DNA from 2 places in the Ensifer sp. NM-2 genome. Region 1 is predicted to be linked to the other one. Evidence: predicted binding sites of a transcription regulator. Region 1 holds the regulator's gene; the other holds the start of a gene.
What was found. The regulator LexA, encoded in region 1, represses DNA repair genes until DNA is damaged. The targets are predictions, from matches to a motif close to TGTTCNNNNTGTGTTCNG.
Positions count from the first base shown of each region.

Region 1 (10,651 bases):
ACGTTCGATCCAAGCAGCAGATTGCCGATTCCATCCCCATTGCTTCTGGCAACACTCTGCCTCGTCAAGCGCGCCCGTTCGCGTTCCGCGAGTAGATCTTCGACGTCTTGGCGGCGCAACGAACGCCCCCCTCATTCAGGGTGCAGCAGTTTGAACGGCTGCGGCCGGCGTCCTGCCAGCCGCGCCTGTCGTCACTCCGCCGGGATAAACTTGAGCGTTCCTGCGAGCCTTGGGCCGGTCGATCCCTTCGTGTCCATCGGGTGGTTGATGCCGTCGTTCACCGGTAGCTCCTCGAAATCGAATGGGCTTATGCCTTCAAGGCACGCGGCGTTGACGCCGTAGAAATCCGGGTTCGCGCGCGGCTTGTGGAATGTGTAGATGCCGCACTTCGAGCAGAAGTAATGCTCTGCAGCCTTCGTGTTGAACTGATATTTGGTGAGTGCCTCGCCGCCGGAGAGAACCGTGACCCCGTCCTTGGCGGCAGAGACGGCAACCGCGCCCTTCAACTGGCAATAGGAGCAAGTGCAACGGCGGGCGGTGCGGAGGCCGCTCTTCAGTTTCACATTGAAGCGAACCGTTCCGCAGTGGCAGGCTCCGTCAAGGTTCTGAACATCGAGATTCATCCAATCATCCATCTGATTTTGAAGCGCATTTGATGAGCTTTCTTATGAGGTGGGTTGCTTGTGCTCAAGCGCATTCGGGGGCAGTCTCAATCCAGAGGACCGCACTCCCGTTGAGGCCGTTCGTTGTAGGGCCATCAGCCGATTGGGCTCAGGCGCGGGGTACGAGGCGTCTCGTCGCGCATCGGGCACATATTCAGACCAAGTGCCCGATACGTGCGCCAGCACGCTTTCGTGCTCCACGTCGGGGACGTTCCGCGGCCCGAGCCGATGCGTCGCAAGAGCGCTCGGCCAACGGATCGTGCGGAGAAAAAGCCTACGGCCGTTCGCATCCGTCCTGCATCATCCGCGCGAGGAGCGAACTGTCCGCGTCGCACCGTTGCCTTTCTTGGGTACGAACCTAGTTACCCATACCGTACCCAAGCGAGGAATTGCTGAATGAACCGTAATGGGCTCTATCTGATCATTGCCATGCTCGCCGTCGCCGTCATTGGTCTCGGCGCCTATGTCTACCGCGAGGAAACAAAACCGACCGGCGTAGAGATCAAGATTGGCCAGGACGGGGTTTCCGTTCAGGAGAATTGAGCGCCATCGGCCACACGCTCAACAGGTTTGGCAGCGGCGAATGCCGCTGGCGGTCGACGCCCCACGCGAGGTTCAAGGCGAACGCAGATCCGAAGGCGGTCGAAATACCGGCCATCGGTGGCGTAAGCGGCCGCGTGCTCGTTGCGAGCGTCAACGAAAGTGTGACGTAGATAGGGCGGGCGAGCGCGTGATTCAGCCCCTCGCACGATGAAAGCAACAAGTCACCCAGCGCCTGCGCGATTGGCTAAAGCGGTTCTCCGTCAATAGCAGCCCGATTGTCGAAAGTGAAACGCTGTGCGTGCCTGCGCAAAGGACATGCTGCCGGCACGCAGGTACGGTTTTCGGGGGGCAAGGAACATGGGCCAATGCGGCGCGTCCAACACGCGCAGCGAGGCTGCCCGCATCGCAGCCAACCACTGTTTTCAAAGCGCAATTCGACCGGGCTGCGCTTGCCCGCCAGTTTGCGAACGTCCGCAGTCGCCAACGACATGGCCTTGCGAGGACGCGCCCCGAAATGGTGATTCGGTCACTATTGTCAGTGCTGAAAATATTGTCTCTAGACAGAACTGGGAATGAATATCCCAACAGCGCGACCCGTATAGGTAGTGTCAAACAAAGCCAACAATGGAGGAAAAGACATAAAATGAAATATAAGATCGCCCTGACTGCTCTTGCCATTCTTGCCGTAACGACGGCCACCGCAAGCGCTGAGGATCTCGTCTTTCAGCTTAAGAACAAGACGAATGCCGTTTTGACGAACTTCTACACATCGCCGGTCGGTGTTGATCAGTGGGAAGACGACGTCTTCGGGCGGCAGGTGCTTAATCCGGGCGAAAGCATGGAAATTACCATCGCCGACGGACGTGATGTCTGCAAATACGACATGCGCTTTGAATTCGAAGAAGGTTCCGGTCTCGACACGACTGAAGACAAGCAGGATCTCTGCGAGTTGGGCGAGTACTCGATTCACGAGTAAAATCCGTCGAGCGTGAAAAACACTCGATCCGAAAATCTCCGTCTCGCTACCCTATGTGGCGAGACGTTGAAGTAAGAGAGCGGCTGGCCGGCATGAAGGCGGCTAGAGCGTTTCCGGTTTAAACGGAGTCACTAGGCGCTCTATCTATTTGTTTTTACGCATTTCCTGGCGGAAAACCGCTCCGCACTTTTCCTCGAATTGCGCTGGCGTGAGACGGGCTTAGTGGTAGCGGCGGATCAAGCCGACGAGCTTGCCCTGAATCTTGACCCGGTCAGGCCCGAAGATGCGCGTCTCATAGGCCGGGTTGGCGGCCTCTAGAGCAATTGAAGCGCCCTTGCGCCGGAAGCGTTTCAACGTTGCTTCCTCGTCATCGACTAGTGCCACGATGATATCGCCGGGATTGGCCGTGGTGGCATTGCGGATGATCACCGTATCGCCATCGAAAATGCCGGCCTCGATCATCGAATCACCCTTCACTTCAAGGGCGTAGTGCTCGCCGCTGCCGATCATATCGAGCGGCACGGTAATGTCGTGGGTGTTGTTCTGTATCGCCGAGATCGGCACGCCGGCGGCAATGCGGCCCATCACTGGAACCGACACGGAGCTGTTGTCGGCAACCGGCAGCGTTTTCGCCGCGGGGGCAGGGGCGGGCGGTTTGCCAAGGCTACCCTCGATGACGCTCGGCGAAAACCCGCGACGGGGCTGCGCGCTCGCAGCATAGGCTTCCGGCAGTTTGATGACTTCGAGCGCTCGGGCGCGGTTGGGAAGCCGGCGTATGAAGCCGCGTTCCTCGAGCGCTGTGATCAGCCGGTGAATGCCCGACTTGGATGCCAGGTCGAGTGCATCCTTCATCTCGTCGAAGGACGGCGGTACACCGGACTCCTTCATTCGTTCATGGATGAAAAGAAGCAATTCCTGTTGCTTGCGGGTCAGCATGGCAAGTCGCTCCAGAGGCGTGAAACAAATCAAGAACAGACACTATCTGTTCCATATGTGTTCCGCAAGTGCCTAAAATTCTGTGAATGTTGGTTCAATCAAGCGCAGATTGACCAACTCGTCGCTGCACGCGCCGCGCGAGGCTGATATGCCTCCTTCCGTTTATGGAATGAGGGTTTAATGACGAAGCTGATTCAAATCTTGCTGACCATCGTTGTCGCCGCGACCGCGATCCTTGGGTTTCGCTGGTATCAATACGTGGATAACAAGCAGAGCCCGTTTGACGAAGTTGGTATCGCGTTGAATGCGGCGATGCCCGGGCCGCTCAATCAATGGGGTTGTGACCGGCTGAAGCTGACATTTGGCAACGGACACCCGCCGCACGGTTGCGCCGCGGCCGATGGGACGCAGTGGAAATAGCCTGCCATCAAGGGATCAGCAGAAATATCGATGGGCGATCTGCTAGAGGAGGCCTGAATCAGGCCGGCTGCGTCGCGGAGCAGGCGTCCTCGAATTCCTTGACGGTTTCCGCGGAGTTGTCCTCCGGCAGCACAGCGTCGGCCGCTTCGGTCGCGACCGGCGTGTCGCCTTGATAGACGAAGGACTGGATGTAGTAGGCGATCGTTCCCTTCCAAACGTTCCGGCCGTCTATCTGCTGGCAGGGCACGGCCGTTTCGAAGTCGGCTTGCAGGTCGTCGACCGTGGCAGCGCTGAGGGCGATGTTAGGCGATGCGATAATCGAGGCGATAAGCAAGGCTGCAAGCACGGTGAACGTCCACTAGATCAGAGGTGGCGGCGATGGTTTGGTTAACGATGTGAACCGTGCTTTCGTTCCGAAGTCCAGCAAGCATGCCGGGCACTGTGCCGTGTTCAACAGTTCTTTGCGAAAGGCGAGCACTGGTGCTCAAGCTGTGGCAATGAAGGCACAAAGATTGGCGTGAGGTGCGTTGGCGTTTTCGATTTTCCGGCGCCCGCCTCAAAGCGTGGCGCTGGCAGCTGATCAACAATACCCGCCGCAAATGCTTCCGATGATGTTGGACGCCGTAATGGAGTGCGAGTGGCCAGCGGCATCCGCCTGTAGCGATCTTCGCATCTCCAGCCAAATACATACGACGTTCAAACGCGCTACGAAACCGGCATCTGACCGCGGGTGCTCGACCAGTCGCGCCGGGATGTCGCGGAGACGTTGCGCACCCCAGTTCGACTGGCCACTGACGGATATCTCTCTCATGTCGTTAGTTCGAGAGGTTAAAGCCGACCGTCTTACTTCTTGTCTTTCTTGCCCAGGGAGAAACTGCTGCCGGCCAGCTTCACCTGTGAGCCTTCCGTCACAACGGCGGCTTTGACAGTCTTGTCCTTCTTTGGCTTTCTAACCTCGCGGTTACTTCGCACTTGACCTTTTGCCATGATCGTCTCCTTGGAAGGTGTGCCGGGGAACCCTGCATGGGCGCCGAATGCCGGCAAACCAGCCTGCATTGATACCGCCGTAAGTCAATGACGGTGCCGGTGGATCACTGTTTTGCCGGCGTTGCGTCGCGCATTCGTGCCCGGTGTCCGGGCACTGCGATGATAACGTCGCTTCGGTCACTTACCGTTGCGCCCCTGGGATGCTGTCGCAGGCCCTATGACGGCAGCAACTTCGGTTATCTTGTTCGCCGGAAATCCGGCGCGTTCCGAATGTTCGCGAATGACGTCGGCGCTTGATGCCTCGTGGACGCAGTAAATCTTGTCGCCGGCGACATAACTGGTGATCCATGTATATGGTACGCCAAGATCGGCGACGACAGCATTGGATTTTGCCGATAATGCGCAAAGGTCGTCCTGGTTGAGCTTGTCGGCCCCTGGGACGTCGCGTTCAATGATGTAGGTGGGCATCGTTCAGTTCCTCGGTTGTTGGAGGACTGAATATCAAGAATATCTAATATAATTGAAGTCAATACTTTCCACCGGTGATGCGGCGATTCACGACGATTTCCCTGGAAGTATAGGATCAAGCAGCGGAAGGGGCTCCACCGGGACTGGCGTCCGATCAAACGATGGGCGCCTGTATCGCCCCGCGATCACAATATCTCGCGGCCAATAGCTCTATGCGACTGAAATCGCGCGGCCGGGGATGGGAGCGCGCGATGCGCTCCGTCCGACACGCGTATACTAGCGCAAGTTAGTAGCTGAGCCGGAAACCGCCGGGACTCGCCGCAGACGGATCGGGTACAGGTGTTGGACCTTGCCACTGCGCATAGGTCGTGTTGCTGCCGCCGGTGCTTGCGCATCCGGCAAGTGCAAGAAGCGCGAGAAAAGCGGCTGTCGTCAAATATTTAAGAGGCATGGTTTTCTCTAGTTCTGGGAGATCGCCCAGGGCTCGATGGGCCGGAATCAGACTTTCCCTCAAATTATCTGGGATGGCAAGCGGGTCGAGCCACCGCCTTGCAAGCGCCGTCAATGCTGCGGCTATGATCGGGGAATACTCGCAAAACTTGTATGCGTTCGCCGCCAAAGCATTCACTTGGCGACCGAGCGCAATAATGGGTGGCGAAAAATGAGACAGCCATGGCGGAGGAGGTGGGATTCGAACCCACGGTGCGCTTTCACGCACGCCGGTTTTCAAGACCGGTGCCTTAAACCGCTCGGCCACTCCTCCGGGCAGGGCGTTATTGCGCGAAGCCTTGCTGCTTTGCAAGATTTAACATGCGTGGGCGGAAAGATTTTCTTGGCGCATCCGCTGCCCATTTTGTCCGGGTAACCATTCGTAAACCATAACTGGAGATTTCGAGCCGTCAGCCATTCGTCGGTTCGCAATTTTGCCTTGTTGCTGTCATGATTAATCGACTGTTCCGTTTCGGGACGCCGAGATTTCCGCTGGGGGCACGAGTGGAAGGTTTCGAGTACGGCTTATTCGAATGATGTTGTGGGACAGATGACATCCAGTAAAAATGCGGCATATCTGATCAAGGGACTGCGCCTTGCGGCGGTCCCTGTGCTTTGCGCAACGCTTGCGGCTTGCGGATCGACGTCCAGTATCAAGAAGAGCAAGTCGAGAAGCAAAGAATACTTTGCTGAGTCCGTTTATGGCGTGAAGGCGAGCCCCCGTGTCGCTACCGGCAAGAATATTCCGAAGGGCGGCGGCCGCTTTCAGGTCGGCAAAGCCTATCAGGTCAAGGGCAAGTGGTACCAGCCGAAGGAAGATTTCGGTTACAACAAGACCGGTGTCGCGTCCTGGTACGGCTCGGCCTTTCATGGTCGCCTGACGGCCAATGGCGAAGTCTACGACAAGCTTCATCTGTCCGCCGCGCATCCGACCTTTCCGCTGCCGAGCTATGCGCGTGTCACCAACACCGAAAACGGCACTTCCGTCATCGTTCGTGTGAACGATCGCGGTCCCTATGAATATGGCCGCATCATCGACGTTTCGTCGAAGACAGCCGATTTGCTCGATATCAAGCAGAAGGGCAGTGCCAAGGTTCGGGTGCAATATGTCGGCCGCGCACCGCTTGAAGGCAACGACATGCCCTATCTCATGGCGTCCTATGTCACGAAGGGCGACCGCAGTCCGGGCGTCATGCCGGAGGGCCAGATCGCAACCGGCGTGATGGTCGCCTCGAATGAGCCGATGCGCAACCAGTTGGGAACGCTGGTCATTCCGCCGAAATCGTCCCTTGATACCGCCGGTACGGTAACGGCGTTGGCTGCACCTGTCCCGCAATTTGCAGCACCGCCGTCGCTGAGCGAGTTCGTCATGCTTCCGGAAATCGGGCCGATCCCGCGCGAGCGACCGGAATACATTCCGATGCCTGACGGCAACATGGCCTATGCGGCCGCCTATGTGGAAGTGCGGGTAAGCGATGCGGAATCGCCGTTTGAAGCGATCATGGTCGAGACCAATCCGCTTACGCCTGAATCCATCGTTGCCCATGCGAAGCGCCAAGGCAGAACCGGTTCGCTCAGGTAACCTGGGGCGTTGTACCATTCTGATGACGCTGCTATGCCCAATGGGAAACCGGAGTTTCCCATGCGCTTGATGATGCTTACGGTCACGTTCGGCCTTGCGGCGTTGCTCGCGAGTGCGGCAGCGGCTCAGACGCCGCCGGTGGCGTTTGACACCAAGGCAAAGCAGATCCTGCTGGTGGATGCCGAAACCGGCACCGTTCTGTTTTCCCGCGCCGAGAACGAACCGGTTCCGCCCGCCTCTCTTGCCAAGTTGATGACGATGGAAGTGGTGGCCGAGGCCATCGCCAAGGGTGAGCTTTCGGCCGAAACGGCCTTCGACGTTTCCGAACACGCGTGGCGCACGGGCGGCGCCCCATCCGGCACTTCGACGATGTTTGCTGCGCTGAAGTCGCGCATTCGCGTGGCCGATCTGTTGCAAGGGGTGGCCGTTCAGCTTGCCAATGATGCCTGCATCATCCTCGGAGAGGGGATGGCCGGTAGCGAAACCGCCTTTGCCGAAAAGATGACGGCCCGCGCTCGCGAACTCGGCATGCCTATCGCCACGTTCGGTAACGCCACAGGTCTGCCGGATCCCCAGAACCGGATCACTATGACCGAACTGGTGACGCTGACCCGTCATCTGCACGAGGCGCACCCCGATCTCTATCGGCTCTACGCCCAGCCTGAGTTCGAGTGGAACAAGATCCTTCAGCGCAACAAGAACCCGTTGATCGCGGCCAAACTCGGGGTCGATGGTGTCGCCACGGGTTTTGCCGAAGGCTACGGTTTTTCGCTGGCCGCATCGATGCAGCGTGGCGACCGGCGTGTCTATCTCGCGATGGGCGGGCTCGATACCGATAAGGAGCGTACGGAGGAAAGCCGCAAGGTGCTTGACTGGGCGATGACGGCGTTCGAAAAGCGGCGAATTTTTGCTGATGGCGAGGCGATCGGCGAGGCCAGTATCTACGGCGGTGCGGCCTCCCATGTCGCGCTTGTCGCTGGTGGGCCGGTTGATGTGCTGCTGCCGGTCAACAACCCGGAACGCCTGACGGCCCGTGTCGTCTACAAATGGCCGTTGCGCGCTCCCGTGGAAGCCGGCGCCGAGGTCGGTGTCGTCCGACTGTGGAACGGCGAAAAGCTGCTACGCGAGGTTCCGGTCAAGACGGCGGGAGCAGTGGGCCAAGGGACACTGGCGAGCCGCGCGCTCGACGCTCTGCAGGAACTCTTCTTCTTCTGGCTGTAACAAAACCGGTTCTGGCGGTTTCATCGGGTGGGCCAATCGGCTAAACAGAGCCAAATCGCATGCCGATATAGGAAAGCATTGTGCCGCTGGCAAAAGGTCTGTTTGTAACATTCGAGGGCGGGGAAGGGGCCGGCAAATCGACCCAGTTGCGCCTGCTCGCCGATTCTCTGCGCGCGCTCGGCCACAAGGTGCTGACGACGCGCGAGCCGGGCGGATCGGTCGGGGCCGAAGCGGTGCGCCATGTGCTGCTTTCGGGGGCGGCCGAAGCCTTCGGCGTCCGAATGGAAGCCATTCTGTTTGCTGCGGCGCGCAGCGATCATGTCGAAGAGGTCATCCGGCCGGCGCTGACTGGGGGAACGATCGTGCTTTGCGACCGTTTCATGGACTCGTCGCGCGTCTACCAGGGCATCACCGGCAATCTGGAGCCGGCCTTTGTCGAGACGCTGGAGCGGGTTGCCATCAATGGCGTAGTCCCGGACCGGACCGTGATTTTCGATCTGCCGGCGACTATCGGTCTCGAGCGCGCCCAACGCCGCGCCGGCGATGACAGCCCGGATCGTTTCGAGAAGGAAGAGCTTGAGACGCATGAAAAGCGCCGCGAGGCCTTCCTCGATATCGCACGGGCGGATCCGGACAGGTGCCGGGTTATCGATGCGACGCAATCCGCCGAGGCGATTGCCGCAGAGGTGCTCGGCCTGCTAGAGAGCTTGCTTGCGAACGCTGAAGTCTCCGGGCCTTCGAATGCGGGGTCCGCACCATGACGTCGGAAGCGCCAGGTGTACTTGAAGGGGCAATCGCGCCGGTCCAGAACGACCGGCTGTTTGGTCATGAGCAGGCGGAAGCGTTTCTGGCCCAGAGCTACCGTTCGGGCAAGGGACACCACGCCATTCTGATCGAAGGGCCGGAGGGTATCGGTAAGGCGACGCTTGCGTTTCGCTTCGCCAGCCACATCCTCAATCACCCGGATCCCGCGACTGCGCCCGAAAGGCTTGAGGATCCCGACCCGGCCTCGATCGTCGGCCGGCAATTGGCCTCCGGCGCATCGCACAATCTTCTGCATCTGACGCGGCCGGTCGACGAGAAGACGGGCAGGGTCAAGGGTGCCATCACCGTCGACGAGGTGCGAAGGGCCGGCAAGTTCTTTTCGCAGACATCCGGCACCGGCAACTGGCGCATCGTCATCATCGACCCGGCCGACGATCTCAACCGGAACGCCGCCAACGCCATCCTGAAAATTCTCGAGGAACCGCCGCGTCGGTCGCTGTTCCTGGTGCTGACCCACGCGCCGGGTAAGCTATTACCAACCATCCGTTCGCGCTGCCTGCCGCTGCGGCTGAAGCCGTTGGAGCCTTTGGCGCTGCGCCAGGCGCTCGGTCATCTCGGCTTCGATCTTGAGAGCGAAAATGCCGCGCGCGTTCTGGCCGCTGCCAATGGCAGCGTGGCGGAGGCGCTGAAGCTCATCAACTACGGCGGTCTGGAAATCACCGCGACCTTCGAGGCGATCCTCGCGGGGCAAGGGCCGGGGATCCGCAAGGACATGCACAAACTTGCCGACGTGCTTTCGGCCAAGGACAGCGAAACGATCTTCGATTTCTTCACGTCGCTGCTGACAGGCCGGCTGATGCGCGAAGCCCGCGATGCGGCCGTTGCCGGCGACATCATGCGCGCCGAGCGTTTCGCCCGGCTTTCGGCCACGACCGGGGAACGCCTCACCATCAGCGACGCCTATAATCTCGATCGCAAGCAAACCATTCTTTCGCTGCTGGACGACGTCAAGGCGGCGCTATAGCTGGACCTGAAACTTCCATTTGCGCTTGATCGCAGCGACCAGATCCAGGTCGTGATGGTGGGCGAAAAGCAGCACGTGACCCAGCAGATCTGCGGCCTCGTCCGCCATATCGGTCTGGATCTCGTCCTCTGATTTTCCATGCCGCCTGCCGCGGCCGGTGTGCTTGTTCCAGGCCTGGGTCAGTTCGCCGATTTCCTCCTGCATCTTGAGCATGAACCAATCTGCATCCCGCTCGATGCCGTTGTCTTCGGCGTAGTGGGCCGATGCCGCTTCGAATTGACGTTCAAGCTGGCGCAACATGACGATCCCTTCGCGTTTGTTTCCTATTTGTTCTATTGTTTCGTTTGCGTCCACACAAGCGGGAATGGATGTCGATCAGCGGCTTCGGTGCGGGCTTTTCTGCCATCTCCCGGTTCCTTCCGCGCGGCGTATGCGCTAAGAGCGTCGGTAGCTTTATCCGAGATAGATTGAATCCGCTTATGAGAGACACGTCCCCCTTTTACATCACCACCGCGATTTCCTACCCGAACGGCAAGCCGCATATCGGCCACGCCTATGAGTTGATCGCAACGGATGCA
Region 1 covers NZ_PVZR01000018.1:23,091-33,741, forward strand. The annotation lists gene C6558_RS28090 (GFA family protein) at 192-623, opposite strand; gene C6558_RS28095 (hypothetical protein) at 1,059-1,205, shown strand; gene C6558_RS28100 (hypothetical protein) at 1,849-2,181, shown strand; gene lexA (transcriptional repressor LexA) at 2,401-3,117, opposite strand; gene C6558_RS28110 (hypothetical protein) at 3,298-3,537, shown strand; gene C6558_RS28115 (hypothetical protein) at 3,596-3,883, opposite strand; gene C6558_RS40065 (hypothetical protein) at 4,381-4,524, opposite strand; gene C6558_RS28125 (DUF4242 domain-containing protein) at 4,702-4,992, opposite strand; tRNA gene C6558_RS28130 (tRNA-Ser) at 5,666-5,755, opposite strand; gene C6558_RS28135 (septal ring lytic transglycosylase RlpA family protein) at 6,032-7,063, shown strand; gene C6558_RS28140 (D-alanyl-D-alanine carboxypeptidase family protein) at 7,124-8,284, shown strand; gene tmk (dTMP kinase) at 8,365-9,045, shown strand; gene C6558_RS28150 (DNA polymerase III subunit delta') at 9,042-10,073, shown strand; gene C6558_RS28155 (pyrophosphatase) at 10,068-10,373, opposite strand; gene metG (methionine--tRNA ligase) at 10,553-10,651, shown strand, end outside.

Region 2 (10,651 bases), on a different contig from region 1:
ACCATGGCGCATCGGGAAGACTGGCGCTCGCTGCCGCTGATCACCATCGACCCGGCCGATGCGAAGGACCACGACGATGCTGTTCACGCGGAGCCGGACCCGTCGGAGGACAATCCGGGCGGCGTCATCGTCACCGTCGCGATTGCCGACGTCTCCTGGTACGTCCGGCCGAAATCGGCACTTGACCTCGAAGCGTTGAAGCGCGGCAACTCGGTCTATTTCCCGGACCGAGTCGTTCCGATGCTGCCGGAGCGGATCTCCAACGACCTCTGCTCGCTCAAGGAAGGCGTCGACCGGCCGGCGCTCGCCGTGCGCATGCGCTTTTCCAAGGAGGGCCGCAAGGCGGGCCACACCTTCCATCGCATCATGATGAAGAGCGCGGCCAAGCTTTCCTACCAGCAGGCCCAGGCCGCCATTGACGGCAATCCCGACGACAAGACCGGCCCGATCCTCGACACGATCCTGAAGCCGCTGTGGGAGGCCTATCGCACGCTCACGCGCGGTCGTGACCGCCGCCAGCCGCTCGAGTTGAACATGCCCGAGCGCAAGATCATCTTGAAGCCCGACGGCACCGTCGATCGCGTCTTCGTGCCGGACCGCCTCGACGCGCACAAGCTGATCGAAGAAATGATGATCCAGGCGAACGTCGCCGCCGCCGAGACGCTCGAGCAGAAGCGCCAGGTGCTGATCTACCGGGTGCACGACCAGCCGTCGCTGGCCAAGCAGGAGAGCCTGCGCGAGTTCCTGGCCACGCTCGACATCGCGCTGGTCAAGGGCGGCAACATGCGCTCGAACCACTTCAACGGCATCCTGTCCAAGGCCGAAGGCAAGCCGTTCGAAACCATGGTCAACGAGATGGTGCTGCGCTCCCAGAGCCAGGCGATCTACAGCCCTGAGAACATCGGCCATTTCGGCCTCAACCTGTTGAAATATGCGCATTTCACTTCGCCGATCCGGCGCTACGCCGATCTGATCGTGCACCGAGCGCTGGTCGCCTCGCTCGGTCTTGGCGAAGGCGGTCTCACGCCGCAGGAAGAGGCGGTGCTCGACGATATCGCCGCTGAGATCTCGACCTTCGAGCGCCGGGCCATGGCCGCCGAGCGCGATACTGTCGACCGGCTGATCGCCCATCATCTGAACGGCCGCATCGGCGAGGAATTCGAAGGCCGTGTTGCCGGCGTCACCAAGGCGGGACTTTTTGTCACCCTGCCGGCCTATGGCGCCAACGGGTTCGTACCTATATCTACGCTCGGACGAGACTACTTCATCTATGATGAAGCGCATCAGGCCCTTTCCGGCGAAAAGACCGGTCTCGGCTTTCGTCTCGGCGATCAGGTGCAGGTCAAATTGGTCGAAGCCGTACCGCTTGCCGGCGCGCTTCGCTTCGAGATGATCAGCGAAGGACGGAAAATGCCGACCGCCACGCGCTCCTTCCACAAATCGGGGCGTCGTGATCGCTCGAGCCCGCGCAAGACGCCGGGTACACGACCGCCGCGCGGAAAGCGCTAGAGCATGTCGCGCAAAAGTGTTCATCGCTTTTGCGATGACGGCATGCGCAAAAACAAGAGCTTAAAGCGCAGCAAGCGGATCTGAAAGATCGCGATGCGCTTTAGGCCACGACATGTGGCCGGCGGCTTCGACAAGGAGAGAATGCAGATGATGGCAACGGACAAGGAAACGCTTCACCTCGGTGGTCATGCAGCCGATGAACGTCCCGTCGGTCGATCCATGCGTCGCGGCTTTTTCGGCACGTGCCCGGCCTGTGGCAGCGGCAAGCTCTTCCGCAGCTATGTCAAAGCCGTCGATGCCTGCGCGGCCTGCGGCGAGCGTATGGACCACCAGCGCGCCGACGACTTTCCACCCTATATCGTCGTCACCATCGTCGGCCATCTGGTGCTTGGCGGCTACATGATGACCGACTTGATCCTGCCGCTGACGACGTGGCAGCACCTTGCCATCTGGACGCCGATTACGCTGATCAGTTCGCTTGCGCTGCTGCAGCCGATCAAGGGCGCTGTCATCGGCCTGCAATGGGCGCTGAGGATGCACGGCTTCGGTGGACAGGAGGACACGCCCGAGGACGTCCTGCCTGTGCGAGATCCCTCCGCATGACGTCAGGACGCGAAAGCGTCACCTTGGCCCCCGACACGCCTGAGCGGCGCGCAAGGCCGCGTGACGCAGCGTCGATCATGCTGCTCGACCGCTCCGGCGACGGCGTACGCGTGCTGATGGGCCGGCGCAGCAGTGCGCATGTCTTCATGCCCGATCTCTATGTCTTTCCCGGCGGGCGCCGAGACCCGACCGACCATCGCCTCGCGTTCTCCAGTGATCTCAACCCCGCCGTCCTGCAGGCGCTGAAAAGCGTCCGGGGGGCACCCGTAAGCGACTCTCGTGCAAGAGCACTGGCGCTGGCGGCGCTCCGAGAACTCTACGAGGAAGCCGGTGTTCCCTTGGGCACGCCGCATGCAAAGGCGGAAGCGCCACTGCCCTTTCTTCCAGATCTCGCAAACTTGCGCTATATGGCTCGGGCCATTACTCCTCCGGGACACTCGAGGCGGTTCGATACACGCTTCTTCGCGATCTTCGCGGACGAAGCCGAAGTCGATACATCACGGGTTCTGGAAAGCCGGGAGCTCCAGGATTTGCAGTGGATCGATGTCAACGACCTCCCCTCGCTCCGGATACCGGAGATAACCGCAATCATCCTTTCGGATTTGAGAAGCGGCCTTAACACGGACCCGACGCTACCCTATGAGCGCTCCGTGCCCTTCTATTTCGCGCGCCGTGGGCGGCTCATCCGCACGCTTCTCTAAGGACCACCGTCGCATGTCACAGCCGACGCCCGGGTGCCCAGCACCGGTTGAGGAAATTCACTGGCCGTCGCTGATCGCGGCGGTCTCCGCCATCAGCGCCGTCGGCATCGCCATCGGCCTCGGCCTACCGCTGCTTTCGAGCATCATGGAGAACCGCGGCATCTCGTCGACGCTGATTGGTCTCAATTCGGCGATGGCCGGCGTGGCCTCCATGGTCGCGGCTTCCTTCACGACCAAATTCGCCCATCGCCACGGTGTTGCGCCGACGATGCTCTGGGCCGTCCTGCTCGCCGCAATCAGCGCCTTCGGCTTTTACTACATTACCAACTTCTGGCTCTGGTTTCCGCTGCGGGTCGTCTTCCATGGCGCCATTACCGTACTCTTCATCCTCTCCGAATTCTGGATCAACGCCACCGCCCCGCCAGCGAAACGGGGCTTCGTCCTCGGCATCTACGGCACGGTTCTATCCCTCGGCTTCCTGAGCGGGCCGCTGCTCTTCTCGATCCTCGGCAGCGAGGGTGTCTTGCCCTTCGTGGTCGGCGCCGGTGTCATTCTGCTCGCGGCCGTGCCAATCTTCCTCGCGCGGGACGAGAGCCCTGTCATCGACGAAAAGCCCGACCGCCATTTCATGCGCTACATCTTCCTGGTGCCGACCGCGACCGCCGCCGTCTTCATCTTCGGCGCGGTCGAATCGGGCGGGTTGTCGCTCTTTACGGTCTACGGGACACGATCGGGGTTCACCGAATCACAGGCGGCGCTGCTGCTGACCGTGATGGGCATCGGCAATTTCATCTTCCAGATTCCGCTCGGCATGCTGTCAGACCAGATCAAGGATAAGCGCACATTGCTGACGGCCATGACCGTTATCGGCCTCATTGGCGCCCTCTGTCTGCCGATGCTGGTGGAAAGCTGGTTCCTGATGGCGATCATTCTGTTGTTCTGGGGGGGCTGCGTCTCTGGTCTCTACACGGTCGGCCTCAGCCATCTCGGCTCGCGCCTGCAGGGCTCCGACCTTGCCGCGGCCAATGCGGCGTTCGTTTTCTCCTATGCGGTCGGCACGGTGGCCGGGCCGCAGGTGATCGGCGCATCGATGGATGTGGCTGGCAACAACGGTTTTGCCTGGGCGATTGCCGGGTTTTTCGGCCTTTACGTCGCGCTTTCGGTTGTAAGGATCGTTTTGAATCCAAAACGGTCTTGACTTTTCGGCCGCGATTTGTAGTTTCGCGCCAACCTTGCCCGTGGCCCGCAACCGGTTGTCCACGGCTTTCAATTTCATAAAGGCAGGACGACCATGGCAAAAGCCACCACCATCAAGATCAAGTTGCTGTCGACAGCCGACACGGGTTTCTTCTACGTCACGACCAAGAACAGCCGTACGATGACGGACAAGATGACCAAGACCAAGTATGATCCGGTCGCCAGAAAGCACGTCGAGTTCAAGGAAACCAAGATCAAGTAAGATCTGACGTTTCGTGGGATCAAGGGGCGCCAACCGCAAGGTTTGGCGCCCCTTTCCGTTGGTGCGCCAAGAAGCGGCCGCCGACTGTTCGGAGGCCGTCCCGCCTGCGTGTGCGCACAGGCAAGAATCAAAAAGCGCTGTCCCTTCCGGAACAGCGCTTTGAATGGGGGTCGGTTGGCTACTGACCGCGGCACGAGGATTCCGCAGGTGTCAAAAGCCAACCGACCGACCCCACGACCCAGGAGATGCGGCGGACCTGAGCATCATGGGGTAACCGAAGCTGATGGAAGCTATGCCCCCGCATTTATCAGCATCACCTGAAAATAGAAAAAAATCAATGAATTCTTAATGCGCGAAGCGGTGTCGCTCGGCGCATGGTTAATTCCGTATCACATCGGCACATGTAAATGCTTGCGCGCCGCCGCTACCAAACCCCTCGGTAGCATCGTTGCGGCGGAGAATACAACTTTAAAGGCATATCGCAAGAGGGATCCGGAATTTCATCAAGCCACCAGCAGGTGGTGACAGGCTCGGTTCTTTCCGTCAGGCTGCAGCCGCCACCACTCTGTTGCGACCCTCGTTCTTCGCCTGGTAGAGCGCCATATCTGCGCGCTTCAGCAAAGCTTCTGTCGTGTCGCCTTCCAGTTTCAGGCCGGCAATGCCCATGGACGCGGTGATGACCAGCGCGCCGTCCGCATGCGGTATCGAGAATGGCTGACTCTCGATGATATGCCGCAACCGCTCGGCAACGGCGGCCGCCATCTCCGGCGGTGTGTCGGGCATGACCACGACGAACTCTTCGCCGCCAAAGCGGCAGGCCAGATCGGCGCCGCGGACGGTGGAGCGGATGCGGTTGGCAAATTCGCGCAACACCTCATCACCAACATCGTGACCATAGGTGTCGTTGACCTGCTTGAACCGATCGATGTCGGTCATGCAGATCGACAACGGGCGACCGCGTGCTCCCGCACGATCGAGCAGCAGCTTCAGATGATTGTCGAGATAGCGGCGGTTGTGCAGCCCTGTCAGGCCATCGGTGACCGCCAGCTCGATCGTCTGCTGCACGCTCTTTCTCAGCATGTCGTTGCAATGCTTGCGCCTGATCTGGGTCAACGAGCGGGCAACAAGCTCATTGGGATCAACCGGCCGGATGATGTAGTCGGTAATACCGAGATCGAGCGCACGCACGATCATCTCGTCATTGCCCTGCTCCGTGATCAGCAGGATCGGAATGAAACGTGTGCGCTCCAGCGATCGCAACTGCGAGCACAATCGCAAGGGATCGTAATCGTCGAAGTTGGCGTTGACGATGACGAGGTCGAAATTGTTCTCGGCCGCCTCGAACAGCGCCGCCTGCGGGTCGGAGATAACAGAGACATCGGCAATCGGCTTGAGCGTGCGCTGCAGCCGCTCCTGAGAGGAGCCGCGGCCATCGACCAGGAGGATATTGCCCGGCTCGTCCGGACGGTCCTGACGGGCCAGTTCCTGCAGGCCGATAGTCTGCGCCGTCTGGGCCCGCAGCCGCAATTCGTCGCTGACGTTCTTCAGGCGGACGAGGCTCTTCACCCGCGACATCAACTGAAGATCGTTGACCGGCTTCGTCAAGAAATCGTCGGCGCCGGCCTTTAACCCGCGAACCCGATCGGACGGCTGGTCGAGTGCCGTCACCATGACGACGGGAATATGTGCTGTGCGTGCATTGGCCTTCAGACGTTCGCAGACCTCGAAGCCGTCGATGCCGGGCATCATGATGTCGAGAAGCACCAGGTCGACCGGTGTCGTCTCGCAGAGCGTCAGCGCCGTATGGCCATCACCCGCCGTCAGCACATCGAAATACTCAGCGAGCAGACGCGCTTCGAGAAGCTTAACGTTGGCAGGCACGTCATCGACAACAAGAATGCGCGCAGTCATATCAATTTTCCCGCCAGTTAGGCATCGCCAAGGTAGGTCTTGATCGTCTCAATAAACTTTGGCACAGAAATCGGTTTTGAAACATAGGCTTCGCATCCGCCCTGACGGATACGTTCCTCGTCGCCCTTCATGGCGAAGGCAGTCACGGCGATCACCGGGATGACGTGCAACTCATCGTCTTCCTTCAACCACTTCGTGACTTCGAGCCCGGAGACCTCCGGCAGCTGAATGTCCATCAAAATCAGATCGGGGCGATACTTCCGCGCCAGCTCGAGCGCCTCCATACCGTTGCGCGTCTGGATCGTCGCGTAGCCGGAAGCCTCAATCAGGTCTCGGAAGAGCTTCATGTTCAGCTCGTTATCCTCAACAATCATTACCTGTTTGGGCATGTCGATCCCTTGCTGTCCGTCGTCTTCTTGCAAGTCTTCTCAAGACATCTAAGTTGCAGAACCAACGACTCGACCCATTTCCTCAAGTTCACCGATAAACCTATTTGGTTGAAAAATAGGTAATTCCGGGCGTAAAAACAGTAGGAGGCCAAGACATTGAAGAGCGCCGACGAAATCGCCATCGACATTCTCTCCTGGCTTGCCGGCGAGCCGGACCTGCTGTCCCGATTTCTGGCGCTGACCGGCACGGACCCGTCCTCCCTGCGCAACGCGATCGGCGAGCCGGGCTGCATGGGTGGGCTCATCGCCTTTCTTATGGACCACGAACCAACGTTGATCGCTTTCTGCGATGCAACAGGGACAGCCCCGCAGGATGTCGTGCGTGCGCATGAGAAGCTTTCCGGCGCCGCCGATCTGCAGGACAGCTGAGCTTGAGCAACACCGTCTTCGAAGATGAAATCCGCCTTAGCAACCGCCCGCTTGTTATCAGCGACATCGATGAAGTCGTGCTCGAATTCCTGGATCCATTCCGGTCCTTTCTCGAAAGCCGCGACCACGTCCTCTTGCCGCGCTCCTTCCGGCTGACCGGCAACATCATCCATCGCGCAACGGAGCGGGCAGCGAGCGAGGCTGACGTCAAGGACATGCTCGATGCCTTCTACGCCACGCAGGATCGCTGGCAGACGCCGACTGCCGGCGTTGTCGAGACTCTCCGTGAATTGTCCAAGCAGGCTGACATCGTCTTCCTGACGGCCATGCCACCGCGCCATGCGGCCGCGCGTCGTGCTCTGCTCGACCGGCTCGATCTTCCCTATCCACTGCTCGCATCCGAGGAACCCAAAGGGCCGATCGTTCAGCGCCTGCATGCCGGACGGGCGCTTCCCGTTGTTTTCATCGACGATATCGCGCGCAACCTGCAATCGGTGCAGGAGCACGCGCCATCCTGCCTGCTGATCAATCTGATGGCGAACGCCGAGTTTCGGGCGCTCGCGCCTCAACCGGCGGACTGCGTTCACATTGCTAGCGACTGGGTCGACGCTGCGAATGCCATTCGCGCGCATTTCCAGCGATAGCGGCACCCGGACCAGCAGATCGAGACCTGCAAGACGACGCGCAAAATCCGACCAGCGGCTTGGCGTCGGCAACCTGACATGCAAGGCAATTTCCAACGCGGCCTCCCTTGAGACTCGTTAGCGTAGAGCGTAAAGTCCCAATGTTCAACATTTGTTCCAGATATGCTCGACAGTGGTTCTCAAACTCCAGGCTTCTGCCGTGACTGCCTCAGGGAACAGACCGCGACGGCGCGACGCTGCCTTGCCTGCGGCAGCCCCCGTCTGTTGCGTCATGCCGAGCTCTACGACCTGACTCTAGCCCATATCGACTGTGATGCGTTTTACGCCTCCGTCGAGAAGCGGGACAATCCGGAGCTTGCCGACAAGCCAGTGATTATCGGCGGCGGCAAGCGCGGCGTCGTCTCGACGGCTTGTTACATCGCCCGCATTCACGGCGTGCGCTCGGCAATGCCGATGTTTAAGGCGCTTGAGGCCTGCCCGCAGGCGGTCGTGATCAAGCCCGACATGGAAAAATACGTTCGCGTCGGCCGCGAGGTCCGCACGTTGATGCAGGAGCTGACACCGCTGGTGCAACCGCTCTCCATCGATGAGGCCTTCCTGGAGCTCAGCGGCACCCAACGGCTGCACCACGATCCCCCCGCGCGCACCCTCGCCCGCTTTGCCCGCCGTGTCGAACAGGAGATCGGCATTACCGTCTCCGTCGGCCTTTCCTACTGCAAGTTCCTCGCCAAGGTTGCCTCCGATCTGCAGAAGCCTCGCGGCTTCTCGGTAATCGGCCAGGCCGAGGCGCTCGAATTCCTGAGAGAAAGGCCGGTGACCTTGATCTGGGGCGTCGGCAAGGCGTTCGCCGCCACGCTGGAGCGCGATGGCATTCGCACGATCGGTCAGCTTCAGACGATGGAGGAAGCCGACCTCATGCGCCGCTACGGCACCATGGGCCAGAGGCTCTACCGCCTGTCGCGCGGCCTCGACGAAAGAACGGTCGAGATCGACGGCGAGGCGAAAAGCGTATCGTCAGAGACGACATTCAACGACGATCTCGCCCGCTACGACGATCTCGTCACGCATCTGCGTCGGCTGAGCGAACAGGTCGCCCACCGCCTGCGTAAATCCGAACTCGCCGGCCAGACCGTCGTTTTGAAGCTGAAGACTGCCGACTTCAAGACCAGGACTCGCAACCGCCGCCTCGACAGTCCGACGCGGCTCGCAGACCGTATCTTCCGCACCGGGCTGCAGCTTCTGGAGAAGGAAGTTGACGGCACGAAGTACCGGCTGATCGGCATCGGAGTCAGCGATCTTTCCAGCCCCGATCTCGCAGATCCCCCCGATCTGGTCGATCCAGCCGCAACCCGTCGTGCCGCCGCCGAGGACGCCATCAACAAGCTGCGCGACAAGTTCGGCAAGGCCAGCGTCGAAACCGGCTACACCTTTGGCAGCCGCAAGCGCGATCACTAGTGCGTTATCGGCGGCGGCTTGACGTATCCTGCAAGGATAAAAACATGCAGCAATTCAAAGTGCTACAGCGACCTTTGCGCGTCTAATAAGACGCGCGGCGCTGTAGGTCGATCGGGACAAATTCTTTAAAGATTTCAGCGTAAGCTTGTCGGCCAGTTTACGTGTTGGGATGAGTGTATGGTATTGCGTTTCGCTCTCACGGCCAGCGTCGTCGTCTTCTTGTTTTCGCCTGCGGTCGGCTTTGCCGGCAGCAACGCACCGCTGCAGATCATCGTTTCGAAGAACCAGCAATCCCTCGTCGTCTATGACGGCGACGCGGTGATCGCAACGTCGGCAGTCTCTACCGGCAAGGCCGGCCATTCCACACCGACGGGCATCTTCTCGATCCTTGAAAAACGCCGTCACCACAAATCCAACATCTATTCGAATGCGCCGATGCCCTTCATGCAGCGACTGACCTGGTCAGGCATTGCGCTGCATGGCTCCAATCACGTGCCGGCCTATCCGGCTTCGCACGGTTGCGTGCGCCTGCCGAGCAAGTTTGCCGCCAGCCTCTTCAAGATGACGTCGCGCGGCGTGCATGTCCTGATAACCGATCGGCAGGTCAGCCCCACCGAAGTGTCGAGCGCCGTGCTCTTCCAGCGCAACCCGGCGCCCGGCGAGAACCCCGCACCGCTGTCGGATGTGCCCCTCCGCCCGGCGATCAGCCAGACCGAGACCATGCCGGTCGAAGTGGCGATGACCGAGGCATCGACCGCCAACTCAGTCATCAAAGCAGAAGACCGCGAGCCGATCCGCATGCTGATCACCCGACGCGGCGAGCGCGATATCAAGCGTGCAGTCCAGTCGGCGCTGAACCAACTCGGCTATGTCGCCGGCGTGCCGGACGGCCACATCGGCCCGGACACGACCGCCGCCATCAACGCGTTCCAGACTGCCGAGGGATCGACCGTCGATGGCAAGCTGACGCCGGAGCTGACTGAGGCGATCTTCAGGAAAGCGGGCCGCGACGTTCCCCCCAACGGGGTGATCCTTGTCCGCCAGGGTTTCAAGCCGATTTTCGAGGCAGGCGTCACGATCGACAAGCCGGAGCAGGCGCTCGGCACGCATTTCCTGCAATTTCAAGAGATTGACGAGGGAAAGAGCGAAGGCAAGTGGTACGGCGTACCGCTCGAAAACCATCTGCCGTCATCGGTGAAGAAGCGCCTCGGGATCGCCGCCGACGCCGACGCATCAGCCTTCAATGCCGTCCAGCGCACGCTCGGGCGCCTGACGGTCTCCGACGACGTCCGCGAACGGATCGGCGGCCTGCTTGCAGACGGTTCGTCGCTGTCGATTTCGGACATGGAGAGCGGGCTCGAAACCGGCGACGGGACCGATTTCATCACAATCACCCGCGCATCCCCGCGGGGCTGATGCCCTGCGCAGTCGATCCGATACTCAAAAGCTGCGCTGCAGCCGCGCCTGACGTTCCGTATCTTTATACGCCGCCGGCTCAAGCAATCATGCAGCGCGGTCAGACGAGTTCAACGTCGACCACACCCGGAGCCG
Region 2 covers NZ_PVZR01000008.1:195,572-206,222, reverse strand. The annotation lists gene rnr (ribonuclease R) at 1-1,509, shown strand, start outside; gene C6558_RS18090 (DUF983 domain-containing protein) at 1,651-2,112, shown strand; gene C6558_RS18085 (NUDIX hydrolase) at 2,109-2,813, shown strand; gene C6558_RS18080 (MFS transporter) at 2,827-4,011, shown strand; gene rpmG (50S ribosomal protein L33) at 4,105-4,272, shown strand; gene C6558_RS18070 (PleD family two-component system response regulator) at 4,816-6,183, opposite strand; gene C6558_RS18065 (response regulator) at 6,201-6,572, opposite strand; gene C6558_RS18060 (DUF3572 domain-containing protein) at 6,729-7,001, shown strand; gene C6558_RS18055 (hypothetical protein) at 7,004-7,645, shown strand; gene C6558_RS18050 (DNA polymerase IV) at 7,808-9,100, shown strand; gene C6558_RS18045 (L,D-transpeptidase family protein) at 9,284-10,516, shown strand; gene dnaE (DNA polymerase III subunit alpha) at 10,617-10,651, opposite strand, start outside.
Region 2: a site for LexA is predicted at 7,787-7,804, ahead of C6558_RS18050 (DNA polymerase IV). Genes of this name have one in related genera too.